3 regions of the Faecalibacterium sp. 9 genome follow, and region 3 is predicted to be linked to each of the others. Evidence: a T-box and tRNA genes for the amino acid it is inferred to sense, from the RefSeq annotation. Region 3 holds a T-box; the other regions hold tRNA genes.
What was found. The T-box of region 3 lies ahead of tyrS (tyrosine--tRNA ligase). A T-box ahead of a tRNA ligase gene usually reads a tRNA of that ligase, here a tRNA-Tyr.

Region 1 (4,147 bases), on a different contig from region 3:
GCTGCAGCCAGTCGGCCTCGTGGTCGGCAGCATCGGCAGCCTTGCCCAGATACAGGTTGACGATGTGGGTGGACGCCAGACTGACGTGGAAGGTCATCTGGCCATTCTCCACGGTCAGGGTGCCCTTGCCGTCGCAGGCTTCGTTGGCGTGGAACATGCTGCTGTCGGTGTCAAACTCGGCGGTATACACACCATCCGGGAGAGCGGCGGTCTCAACGGCAGAAGAAGCTACGGAAGAAACAGCCTCCGAGCTGGCAGCGCCGGACGCCGCGGAAGATGCCGTGGAAGAAGCGCCGCAGCCCGCCAGCAGGCTCAGCGCCAGAGAAGCAGCGACAACACAGGAAAAAACGCGTTTCATAGGAAATACCTCTACATTATAAAAAATCAGCTTTTATTATACCATTGTTCGGATAAAAAATGAACCCTCTCCACCGGATGCCGCAAAGCGGCCGCGAAACGGAGAGGGTTCGTTTAATCAACCGTTCAGAGAATCGATTGCCGCCTTGGTGTGGGCGACATACAGCTTCTGGACATCCTCGATCTCACCCAGACCAGCGATCTGGCAGTCAACCGACTCAAATGCGCCGGAAGCGTTGAACATGCTCAGCCAGGAATCATCCTCCGAACCGGCCATGTCGTTGTTGGCGTGATCGCCGGCAACCACCATCAGCGGGCGCAGGATCACCTTGGTGTAGCCTGCAGCCTTAACAGCCTCGATGACGTTCTCGCAGGCAGTTTCCTCCGGCTCGCCCTCAACGGTGCCAATGAACACATTGTCATAGCCCAGAGTCTGCATGGTGGTCTGCATCTGGCTGTAGCTCACCTTTGCGGTGTGCGAGGTGCCGTGGCCCATAAAGACAAAGGCGACCTTGTCCGCGGCAGCGGCATCCAGACTGTCGTAGCCGGCTTCCTTCACGGCAGCAGCGGTGACAGCCTTGGCAACGTCTTCCTTATCCTGATTGATGATGGTGGCATCGGAGCCGACCTCACCCAGCAGGGGCTCAGCCACAGCGACAGATTCAAACTTGTCGCGGTAGGTGTCGATCATTTCCATCATTTCGTCGTACTCAGCGCCGTGCATCAGGTGGGTGGGCTGGATGACAAGGTTCTTCACGCCGTTTGCCACAGCGCGGTCCATGGCCTGCTGCATGTTGTCGATCTTTTCGCCGTCACGGGCCTGCACATGGTTGATGATGATCTGTGCGGTGAAGGCGCGGCGCACGCTCCAGTCCGGGTATGCGGCCTGCAGAGCATCCTCGATGCCCTTGATGTCCTTCACGCGGCTGTCGTTGAAGGAGGTGCCGAAGGAGACCACCAGCAGCTCGTTGTCGCCGATGTCGTCCTGATTGCGGGCATCGTCCTTGGAAGCATCGCCGGTGTCACGGCCAAAGTAGTCGGGATCAGCGTTCTCGCCTTCCACCAGTTCCTTCTGGGTGTCGGTCAAAGCATCCCATGCAGCCTTGGCGGCTTCGCACTGAGCGTCGGTGTCATCATTGCGCTCCTGCACATAGATGGCATCGATCAGGTCTGCCACATTCTTTGCTGCCATTTCGTCAGCCTCCTCGCTGCTCACTTCGCTGGAAGCGGCAGACGCAGCGGTGCTGGATGCAGTGCTGGAAGCAGCACCGCCGCAGCCGGTGAGCACGCCGGCGCACAGGGCCAGAGCCGTAACGGCTGCAGCCAGCTTCTTGGTTTCGATCTTTCTCATTGTCTTGTCCTTTCCTGTGGATAAATTGCGGCCGAACCGAACAAAGGGTACAGGAAAGTGAGGTAAAAAAGAGGCCCTTTTGTCCTGCGGATGGCATGACAAAAAGACCTCTGATTTTTTCAGGGCTTTTTGGTACAACCAATTCCTCGTGATCTGGGGCTCAGGCCCCCGTACCAACAGCAGGCAGGTTTCCTGACTGAAAGATCGCCGCCCGGCGCCGCCTTCCCGGAGCAATGCTCCAGTGGCCGGTGCGCACAGCACCTTGACGCGGACTCCCTTATCACAGTGACGAGATCGTGCGGGATCTGCACCCGCTTCCCTTTTACCCTTCCCACCGCGCAAAGCGGCAGAAGGCACCTGCTGTTTTCTGTTCAGTTCGTCCGGAATTATAACATAGAATTGCGCAGAATGCAATCCGGAGCCGCCGGATCTGCCGCTTATTCAATAAATATTTTTGCAGTAAAAAAGACGGATGTCCGCCGTTTTCGCACAAAGCCATCCGCATTGCCGCACCCCGCCTTCGACGGGTGCAAAAAAGCTTTGAAGAAAAAAGTAAAAAACAGTTGACAAAATCCATTTCCCATGCTAAAATAAGCAAGTCGTCCGGCGAACGGACGCACAAAAAAATGAATATGGGCGTGTTCCCGAGTGGCCAATGGGGACAGACTGTAAATCTGCTGCTTTCAGCTTCGGTGGTTCGAATCCACCCGCGCCCACCAAACAAGAAAAATCCGAACCTGTTTCCGATTGGAGAAGGGTTCGGATTTTTCGTTTTCTTCGGGTACAACAATGAAGGCTCCCGTGGACGGCGTAAAACTCCGATACCTTGTCATAGACCGTAAGCCACTAACAAGATTTGGAGGATGCGATTATGAAGTACGATGCAAGAGCTTGCAAGTTTAACATGGATACCGGGTGTGTGGAGTTGACTCTCCAAGATGGGAGAAAAATCTCCATCGACTGTACCGGGGTTGAGGATGCGCTGGACGTGACCATGGCACAGCAAACCGAACTGGACTACCTTATCTACAATGACCCGCTGAGCTATGCCGATTTGATTCTGAACGGTGACCCGGAGGAATATTTGAAAAATGCAGCCGGGAGCCATGGGCTAGAAGATTAAGGACAAAAAAATAAGAGGTGTGCCCAACTGGACACACCTCGGTGAGATACATCTATGTAAGGCAGGGCGTTCCTTTCATCGGGAGCGTCCTGCTGTTTTTATGCTGCAACAGGCAAGGCTTGTAGAGCTTCCTGCTCTTTCAGCCATTCCTCATATTCACGCTGGCCTTCCTCGCTGTTGAAAAACTCAACTATGGAGGGATAAAAGCAACGTGCAAGGGTCTTGATTGCTTCATCCGGGTAGCCGGATTTGTTCGACTTCTTCTTTTTGTTCAAATGGTATCCTCCGAAAATCAAAGTTCCATATCCTGCCCACGCTTGCGGCTTCGCTGCGGCACATTCATGGTGCGCTCCTGCTTGGGAGCAAGAATCTTTTCCAGAAAACCGCGCACCAGTTCAGGAGCACGGTGGAGCGCGTCCAGATAGGGCTTCACTTCATACCAGAGCTCATGATACTTTTGACCCCAATGAGCAGCTTCCTTCTTGGCGGTGGAAAGTTCTTCTTTCAAGCGACGGTTCTCCACGTCCATCATATAGCCGTGGTCGGCTTGCTTTTTCAGCTTGGAAAATTCTTCTTCGGTCAGCGAGTAGTTACCGAGAAAGGTGCGCTTGCCGATATAATCCAAATCGCGCACATGAATGAGGGCTTCTTTTGTGAGCGTGGCCTTTTTCTGCACAGCAGCAAGTTCCTTTTCGGTCTTGGAGAGGGTTTTGTTGGTTTGGGTGAGGTGCTGCTCTTTCTGGTCAATCTGGGCGGTCAGGCTGTCCAGCCGTTCCTGCTCCCGTTGAACTTTGAACTGGGTGACGGTCAGGTGTTCTTCGGTGCTGCCACGCTCGCCGCGCTCCACATCGGTGTACCCGGCAGCGCGCATATAGTTGAAAAAATCGTCCTGCAAGATGCTGTACGACTTCTTCAGGACTGGCTTGCCGTTCTTTTGCAAAACAGGCTTTCCGGCATCGTCCAGCAGGGGCTTGGATGCCCACTTCTTGCTCCGGCTGACCTGCATGACGGTCTCCTTGACGGTGCCGACCAGTGCCTTGTCCTTGCAGCGTTTCGACCAGAGGATCTGCTTTTCCACCACAGGCACATAGACCACATGGAGATGATAGTGGTAGACTTCACGGCCTAATGCTTCGGTCATGGCACGGTTGATCTCATCGGCGTGCATGACTGCCGAGAGGATATACTGCTCACCGCCCACGATTTGAACGGCAGCTTGGTAGGCATCCTCATAGAACTGCTTGGCGAACTCGTAGCCGCCGTGGTTGTCAAAGTAGGCCGAGTTGACATCAAAGACAAGCTCGCAATAATGGGTG
Region 2 (4,147 bases), on a different contig from region 3:
GTCTTTGATGTCAACTCGGCCTACTTTGACAACCACGGCGGCTACGAGTTCGCCAAGCAGTTCTATGAGGATGCCTACCAAGCTGCCGTTCAAATCGTGGGCGGTGAGCAGTATATCCTCTCGGCAGTCATGCACGCCGATGAGATCAACCGTGCCATGACCGAAGCATTAGGCCGTGAAGTCTACCACTATCATCTCCATGTGGTCTATGTGCCTGTGGTGGAAAAGCAGATTCTCTGGTCGAAACGCTGCAAGGACAAGGCACTGGTCGGCACAGTCAAGGAGACCGTCATGCAGGTCAGCCGAAGCAAGAAGTGGGCTTCCAAGCCCCTGCTGGACGATGCCGGAAAGCCTGTCCTGCAAAAGAGCGGCAAGCCAGTCCTGAAGAAGTCGTACAGTGTCCTGCAAGACGATTTCTTCCACTATATGCGCAACGCCGGGTATACGGATGTAGAGCGCGGTGAGCGTGGCAGCACTGAAGAACACCTGACCGTCACCCAGTTCAAAGTTCAACGGGAGCAGGAACGGCTGGACAGCCTGACCGCCCAGATTGACCAGAAAGAGCAGCACCTCACCCAAACAAACAAAACCCTCTCCAAGACCGAAAAGGAACTTGCCGCTGTGCAGAAAAAGGCCACGCTCACAAAAGAAGCCCTCATTCATGTGCGCGATCTGGATTATATCGGCAAGCGCACCTTTCTCGGTAACTACTCGCTGACCGAAGAAGAATTTTCCAAACTGAAAAAGCAAGCCGACCACGGCTATATGATGGACGTGGAGAACCGCCGCTTGAAAGAAGAACTTTCCACCGCCAAGAAGGAGGCCGTTCGTTGGAGCAACAAGTACCACGACCTGTGGTACGACGTGAAACCCTATCTGGATGCTCTCCACCGTGCGCCCGAACTGGTGCGCGGCTTTCTCGAAAAGATTCTTGCCCCTAAGCAGGAGCGCACCATGAATGTGCCGCAGAAAAACCGCAAGCGCGGGCAGGATATGGAACTTTGATTTTCGGAGGACACTATTTGAGCAAAAAGAAGAAGTCAAACAAATCCGGCTACCCGGATGAAGCAATCAAGACTCTTGCACGTTGCTTTTATCCCTCCATGGTTGATTTTTTCAACAGCGAGGAAGGCCAGCGTGAATATGAGGAATGGCTGAAAGAGCAGGAAGCTCTACAAGCCTTGCCTGTTGCAGCATAAAAACAGCAGAACGCTTCCAGTAAAGGGAACGCCCTGCCTTATATAGATGTATCTCACCGAGGTGTGTCCAGTTGGGCACACCTCTTATTTTTTTGCCCTTAATCTTCTAAACCATGGCTCCCAGTTGTATTCTTCAAATATTCCTCCGGGTCACCATTCAGAATCAAATCTGCGTAGCCCAGCGGGTCATTGTAGATGAGATAATCCAGTTCTGACCTCTGCGCCATGGTCACATCCAGTGCATCCTCGACCCCAGTGCAGTCGATAGAGATCATTCTCCCATCCCGGAGCAGCAGCTCCACGCAGCCAGTATCCATGTTGAACTTGCAGGCTCTTTCATCGTACTTCATAATCGCATCCTCCAAATCTTGTTATTGGCTTACGGTCTATGACAAGGTATCGGAGTTTTGCGCCGTCCACGGGAGCCTTCGTTGTTGTACCCAAAGAAAACGAAAAAACCGAACCCTTCTCCAATCGGAAACAGGTTCGGATTTTTCTTGTTTGGTGGGCGCGGGTGGATTCGAACCACCGAAGCTGAAAGCAGCAGATTTACAGTCTGTCCCCATTGGCCACTCGGGAACACGCCCATATTCAATTCGCAGTCTCACAGACTGCCTGTATATATTACCACTGGGGCAAGGGTTTGTCAATGTTTTTTGAGGAAATTTTCTTGCAGGGGACGGAAGTAAGCGAAAAGCCCCGGGATCAAGGCGTCCCGGAGCTTGTTGGAGCTGGTGACAGGAACTGAACATGTTCCGACACTTTTCAAAAAGAAAAATGCACAAAAAACATACCTTGAAAATGTTCAGGACGCTAAATTATTTCGGAATCCGAAAAAAGTATTGATGTATCCCAAACAGCGTGTTATTCTGTAGACAGTGCTTATTTCATAATCCGAAATAAGCGAAGACAATGGGGTCTGAAAGGAATCACAGCTATGAAAAAATCCAGCCTGCGGACAGTAAAGGAGAAGAACCGCCGCCTGATTTTGCGGGCACTACTCACCGAGGGCGGGCTCTCCCGGATCGAACTGGCAAAGCAGACAGGGCTTTCTCCCAGCACCATCACGGCACTGGTGGGAGAGCTGCTGGCAGAGGGCGTCGTGCAGGAGAGCGGCCTGCGTGCCGCAACGGCAGGGCGCAGCCGTGCCGGACTGACCATCTGTCCGGACTATGGCAGGGTCGTTGTGGTGGATATCGGCCGCAGCCATGCGGTTTTATATCTCTACGACATGGCTTTGCAGTGTGTGTTCCGCACGGTGCTGCCCGACCACGGCGGGGATGGAAACGAGCTGCTGACTTCGATCTCTGATGCGATCTTTCAGGGCTTTTCCATGGAGGAGCTCCACGCAGGCAAGATGAAGAGCATTGGGCTGCTGTTTCAGGACGACACCGAGATCAGCGAGTTCCGCGTGATGTACTCCACCGGTTATACCGCGGCGACCATTTCTCTGCGGGAGGCGCTGTTTACCCAGTTCAAAGTGCCAATCGTGGAGGAATACAGCCGGGTCTATACCGTGAGCCGTGCACTGGCAGAGGCCGGCAAGTCGGTAGGTTCCAACTATGCACACATCGACCTTGGCGACCGAGCCGTGGTGCAGATCGTGCAGAAGGAACAGCCGGTGGCACTGCGCAGCGAGGGACAGGCAGACATCACAGGTCTGCTGCTGCCCGAAGGCGGCTCTCTGCTGGAGCTGGCGCAGAACTTTGAAGCTGCACCGCCCGCTCAGCAGGCGGCAGCGCTGAAAAGTGAGCAAAGCCCGGTGAGCTGCTTTACGGTGCGGCTGAGCAATGTGGCACGGATGCTCTGTTCGCTGTTCGTGATCGAGAAGCTGTATCTCTCCGGCCCGGCGGCTGCAAGCCCGGCGTTCATGCGCGGGGTGGTACAGAAGCTGAAAAGCCCGGAGATGCGTCCGGTGGTGCTGAACCCGGATCCTGTCCATACGCCTGCCTTTATGGCAACGGATCTGCGTCAGAGTCTGCTGTGCAGCACGGACGCCTGAAAATGAAACTTGCCGTGGTTTACGGTGAGAATAAAGGGGGCTTGCCCCCGCAAAAAAAGGAGCAGAACTATGTTACAAGGCATTCTGATCGTTGTGGCATTCCTGGTCGTCGCGGCATTGATGATGACCAAGAAGATCCCTACTCTGCTGGCGCTTCCTTTGATGGCTGTCGTCATCTGCATCATCGCCGGTGTGCCGATGTTCGGCAAAAACGCGGACGGCGCAGAGATCGGCTGGCTGACCACTGTGTTTGAAGCCGGCACCGTCCGTATGGGCAGCGCCATCATGGCAACCATCTTTGGTGCATGGCTGGGTCAGCTGATGAACAAGACCGGCGTCACCGAGAACATCATCAAAAAGAGCGCTGAGCTGGGCGGCGACCGTCCGCTGGTAGTCACCCTGATCATGGTTGTGGCCACCGCCGTCCTGTTCACCACCCTGAGCGGTCTGGGCTCCATCATCATGGTAGGCTCCATCGTGCTGCCCATCCTCATCTCTGTCGGCGTGCCTGCTGCAAGCGCAGCCTGCATCTTCCTGATGGCATTCACCACCGGCCTTGCCTGCAACATTGCAAACTGGAAGAGCTTTGCAAGCATCTTCTCGCTGGACATCGCCGACATTCAGGGCTTTGAGATCTACCTGATGGCAGCGACTGCCATCGCCACCCTCATCATGGTCATCGTGGAGTTCAAGCGCAACGGCATCAAGTTTGCATTCTCCGCTCCCGTGGACAACACAAAGCCCACAAAGCAGCTCACCGGCGTGCGCGGCGGTCTGGCCATGATCACCCCGCTGATCCCCATCGTGCTGGTCGCCTTCCTGAAAGTGCCTGTCACGCCTGCATTCACCGTTGGCATCATCTGGTGCCTGCTTTTCACCTCGCAGAGCTTCAGCAAGGCCATGAACCAGATGACCAAGACCTGCTACGACGGCATCACCGATGCAG
Region 3 (4,147 bases):
ATCGTACAAAAATAATGCGGGAGAGAGTATATGCTAAGCAGCCTGCAAATTGAAAATGTTGCAGTTATCCAGAAGGCTGAAGTGCATTTCAAGCCTGGTCTGAATGTCCTCACAGGTGAAACCGGTGCAGGCAAGTCCATCCTGATCGATTCCATCAATGCCATTCTTGGTAACCGCACTTCAAAAGATCTTGTGCGCACGGGCGCATCCAAGGCCGTCATCCGTGCTGCCTTTGAACAGGTGCCGGATGCTGTGCTGAACAGTCTGGAGAAGGCGGGGTACGAACGTTCGGATGCGCTGATGCTCAGCCGTGAGATCACCGCCGAGGGCAAGAGCACCTGCCGCATCAACGGGATGCCCGCGACCGCGTCCGTCCTGCGGGAGCTGTGCGGCGGACTTATCAACATTAACGGTCAGCACGACTCCGTGGGACTTCTGAACCCGGCAAGGCATCTGGGGATTCTGGATGATTATGCACAGAACGACGCGGAATTTCAGGAATACTATGTGCTGTACAGGGAGCTTGTGCGCATCAAGCGGGAACTGGATGCCATGATCACCGACGAGGCCGAAAAGCAGAGAAAAATCGATCTGCTGAGCTATCAGGTACAGGAGATCGAAGACGCCGGGCTGACGGCTGGCGAGGAACAGACCTTGGAAAGCCGCAGAAAAATTCTGGCCAATGCATCGGCTATCCGGGATAAGATCGCACAGAGTTATGCTCTGCTTTCGGGCGATGACGAATCGTCCGGTGCTGTCGATCTGCTGGGCGAAGCCTCCCATGCAATCGACACGGCAGCGCAGCTTGACGATGCACTTGCTGCTGCATCCAGCCAACTGCTGGATCTTTACTATAATGCAAAGGATGTTGCTGCTGACCTGATCGGCCGTTTGGACTCCTACGATACCAATGACGCTGAGCTGGATGAGATCGAGCAGCGGCTGGATCTCATCTATAAGCTTAAGCGTAAATATGGTGATACGGTAGAAGATGTGATCGAATTCGGACAGAATGCAAGGGAGGAACTGGAACGCATCCAGTCCTCTCAGGAACGGCACGACCATCTGCAGGCAGAAAAGCGGCGTCTTTATGCGCTGGCTCGTGAAAAGGCAGAGGCCTTGACTCAGACACGGCTGAACGCTTTTGAAGCACTAAACAAACGCATTTCCGGCACGCTGGATTTTTTGAATATGCCGGGTGTACGCATGACATTGCGGCACACCCGCGGCCCGTTGGCCAGCCATGGACAGGACAGCATCGAGTTCTACATTTCCACAAACCCCGGTGAGGCGCCCAAACCCCTTGCAAAAATTGCGTCTGGCGGCGAGCTGAGCCGTATTACGCTGGCCATCAAGAACGCAATGGCAGATAAAGATGCTGTGCCTACGGTGATTTATGATGAGATTGACAGCGGTGTTTCCGGCAAGGCTGCCGGGCGCATCGGCGAAGTTCTGCGTCAGAGTGCGCAGGGCCACCAGATCTTGTGCATCACCCATACAGCCCAGATCGCTGCACTGGCCGACTGCCATCTGCTGATCCAGAAAAATGTGGCCAATGACCGCACCTATACCGAAATTCACCCGCTGGATGAGGAAGGCCGTGTGGAAGCGCTGGCCCGCTTGATCTCCGGTGACCATGTGACCGATATTTCCCGTGCAAATGCCCGGGAAATGCTGGGTCTCGGAGCGCAGTAAGCCTGTTTCAGCTGCTGCTGGAAACAGGGGTTGACAAGTATCCGGTATTGTGATAGAGTAGCTATTGTTAATGGTGTTGAAGGGAACAAGTACCTTGAAGCGCTCTGCCCAGAGAAGTCCCGGTTGGTGCAAGGGGCTGCAGAGCAGCAGGGGAAATACCTCCCGGAGCTGCAGGTCGAATGCCTTTACAAGGCTAGTAGGCTGTGCCGCGTGCGAGCGTTACAAACGCAGGAGTGTCACTCTACTCTGGGGTGTGCACTCGTGAGGTCGTTTCTGTGAGGGAACGGCAAACAGAGGTGGTACCGCGATTTTTCTCGCCCTCTGCCAAATTTATTTTTGGCAGAGGGCGTTTTATTTTCCCTCTGCCCATACAACAGGAGGAAATGATTATGACTCTGTACGAAGAACTCAAGGCTCGCGGGCTGGTGGCTCAGATCACCGATGATGAGATTATCGACCTGATCAACAACGGCAAAGCAACCTTCTATATCGGTTTTGACTGCACTGCCGACAGCCTGACCGCTGGCCATTTCATGGCCCTGACCCTGATGAAGCGCCTGCAGATGGCAGGCAACAAGCCCATTGCGCTGATCGGCGGCGGCACTACCATGATTGGTGATCCTTCCGGCCGTACCGACATGCGCAAGATGCTCACCAAGGAAGACATCGCTCACAATGCGGCCTGCTTTAAAAGGCAGATGGAAAAGTTCATCGATTTTTCCGATGGCAAGGCCCTGATGCTGAACAATGCCGACTGGCTGCTGAACCTGAATTATGTTGAGCTGCTGCGTGACGTGGGTGCCTGCTTCTCTGTGAATAACATGCTGCGCGCCAAGTGCTATGAGCAGCGCATGGAGAAGGGCCTGTCCTTCCTCGAGTTCAACTACATGATCATGCAGAGCTACGACTTCTACTATATGTTCCAGCACTACGGCTGCAACATGCAGTTCGGCGGCGATGACCAGTGGAGCAACATGCTGGGCGGTACAGAGCTGATCCGTCGTAAGCTGGGCAAAGACGCTTATGCCATGACGATCACCCTGCTGACCGATTCTCAGGGCAAGAAAATGGGCAAGACCGCCGGCAATGCAGTCTGGCTGGACCCCAATAAGACCAGCCCCTTCGAGTTCTACCAGTACTGGCGCAATGTGGGCGACGCCGACGTGATGAAGTGCATCCGGATGCTCACCTTCCTGCCGCTGGAGCAGATCGATGAGATGAGCACCTGGAAGGATCAGCGCCTGAACGAGGCCAAGGAAATTCTGGCTTACGAGCTGACCAGCATGGTTCATGGCAAGGAAGAAGCCGAAAAGGCTCAGAACGCAGCCCGCGCTCTGTTCAGCGGCAACGCCATGGATACCGAGCACATGCCTTCCACTCAGCTGACCGAGGCCGACCTGACCGATGGCTCCATCGGTATCCTGACCCTGATGGTCAAGGCTGGTCTGGCTGCATCCAACGGCGAGGCACGCCGTCTGGTGGTGCAGGGCGGTGTGCTGGTGGACGGTGAGAAAGCCGCAGCTCCTACTGTCAGCTTTACTGCTGAACAGCTGGCAAAGGGCATTGTGATCAAAAAGGGCAAAAAAATCTATCATAAGGTCACCCTGTAATGAAAACACCCTGAAAGAATCAGTCTGCACACCGATAAAACGGTGCAGGCTGATTCTTTCACAGAACAAAAGGCGCAGGTGAGTTTGTTGACTCATCTGCGCCTTTTTCATGTTTACTGTATCAAGAAAACAGCTTACAGCTCATAAGCCTTCTTTAGGGCCTCATAAGCGGCATCCTCGTTTTCTGCATGGACCAGCAGGGAAATATCCAGATCACTGGTGGTAATGAGCAGGACCTCAATGCCCGCCATTGCAAGAGCATTCAGGGCACGGGCGGCCACGCCGCAGCTGGCGACCATTTCCTCTCCAAACAGATTCAGCTTGGAGTAGCCCACGCTGATCAGCGGGGAAGCCTTGGCATCCTTGTCCAGATTTGCAACGGAAATGGCCTTCATCACCAGCGGAAGATCACTGCTGGAAGCGGTAAAGCTGAAATCAATGGTAGTACCATGGGGTGCACTCTGGCTGATCATATCTACGACCACGCCGTTATCCGCAAAAATCTGCAAATACCGTGCCAGACTGTTGCCCTTGAACTCCACGTCCTGCACACTGATCATCATCAGGCTGGTCTCAATGTTGATCTTCGATACTCCGTACATAAAGAACCTCCGTTCTGCCCGAAAAGCGGGCTTCAACAACGTAAAATTCACTCAGGTAAGCTGCAAAAATTCCGGGTCTATGTTTTTCTGGGTAACCGTCCGGATCCACTCCAGACTGAAATCCGGGTAGTCATTCCGCACACCGTGCGCTTGAGCAAGCGCAGCAGTGTAGTCCTGAAGCAGATAGGTGCGCACATTGGATTTGCCTGCGTCGTAATGCGTTACAGTCGGCCAAAGTCT

Region 1: it has a tRNA-Tyr gene. The T-box ahead of tyrS (tyrosine--tRNA ligase) is inferred to sense a tRNA for this amino acid. The anticodon was not compared.
Region 2: it has a tRNA-Tyr gene. The T-box ahead of tyrS (tyrosine--tRNA ligase) is inferred to sense a tRNA for this amino acid. The anticodon was not compared.

The regions. Positions count from the first base shown of each region.
Region 1 covers NZ_JBLWGB010000003.1:448-4,594, reverse strand. The annotation lists gene ACKXF9_RS12240 (iron transporter) at 1-358, opposite strand, end outside; gene ACKXF9_RS12235 (sirohydrochlorin cobaltochelatase) at 476-1,708, opposite strand; cobalamin riboswitch at 1,873-2,084, opposite strand; tRNA gene ACKXF9_RS12230 (tRNA-Tyr) at 2,343-2,427, shown strand; gene ACKXF9_RS12225 (DUF6061 family protein) at 2,580-2,831, shown strand; gene ACKXF9_RS12220 (hypothetical protein) at 2,930-3,106, opposite strand; gene ACKXF9_RS12215 (plasmid recombination protein) at 3,124-4,147, opposite strand, start outside.
Region 2 covers NZ_JBLWGB010000001.1:1,476,052-1,480,198, forward strand. The annotation lists gene ACKXF9_RS07095 (plasmid recombination protein) at 1-1,005, shown strand, start outside; gene ACKXF9_RS07100 (hypothetical protein) at 1,023-1,199, shown strand; gene ACKXF9_RS07105 (DUF6061 family protein) at 1,298-1,549, opposite strand; tRNA gene ACKXF9_RS07110 (tRNA-Tyr) at 1,702-1,786, opposite strand; gene ACKXF9_RS07115 (winged helix-turn-helix domain-containing protein) at 2,137-3,201, shown strand; gene ACKXF9_RS07120 (C4-dicarboxylate ABC transporter) at 3,271-4,147, shown strand, end outside.
Region 3 covers NZ_JBLWGB010000002.1:324,166-328,312, forward strand. The annotation lists gene ACKXF9_RS10080 (arginine repressor) at 1-15, shown strand, start outside; gene recN (DNA repair protein RecN) at 31-1,695, shown strand; T-box leader at 1,763-2,020, shown strand; gene tyrS (tyrosine--tRNA ligase) at 2,085-3,305, shown strand; gene ACKXF9_RS10095 (ACT domain-containing protein) at 3,440-3,907, opposite strand; gene ACKXF9_RS10100 (CapA family protein) at 3,959-4,147, opposite strand, start outside.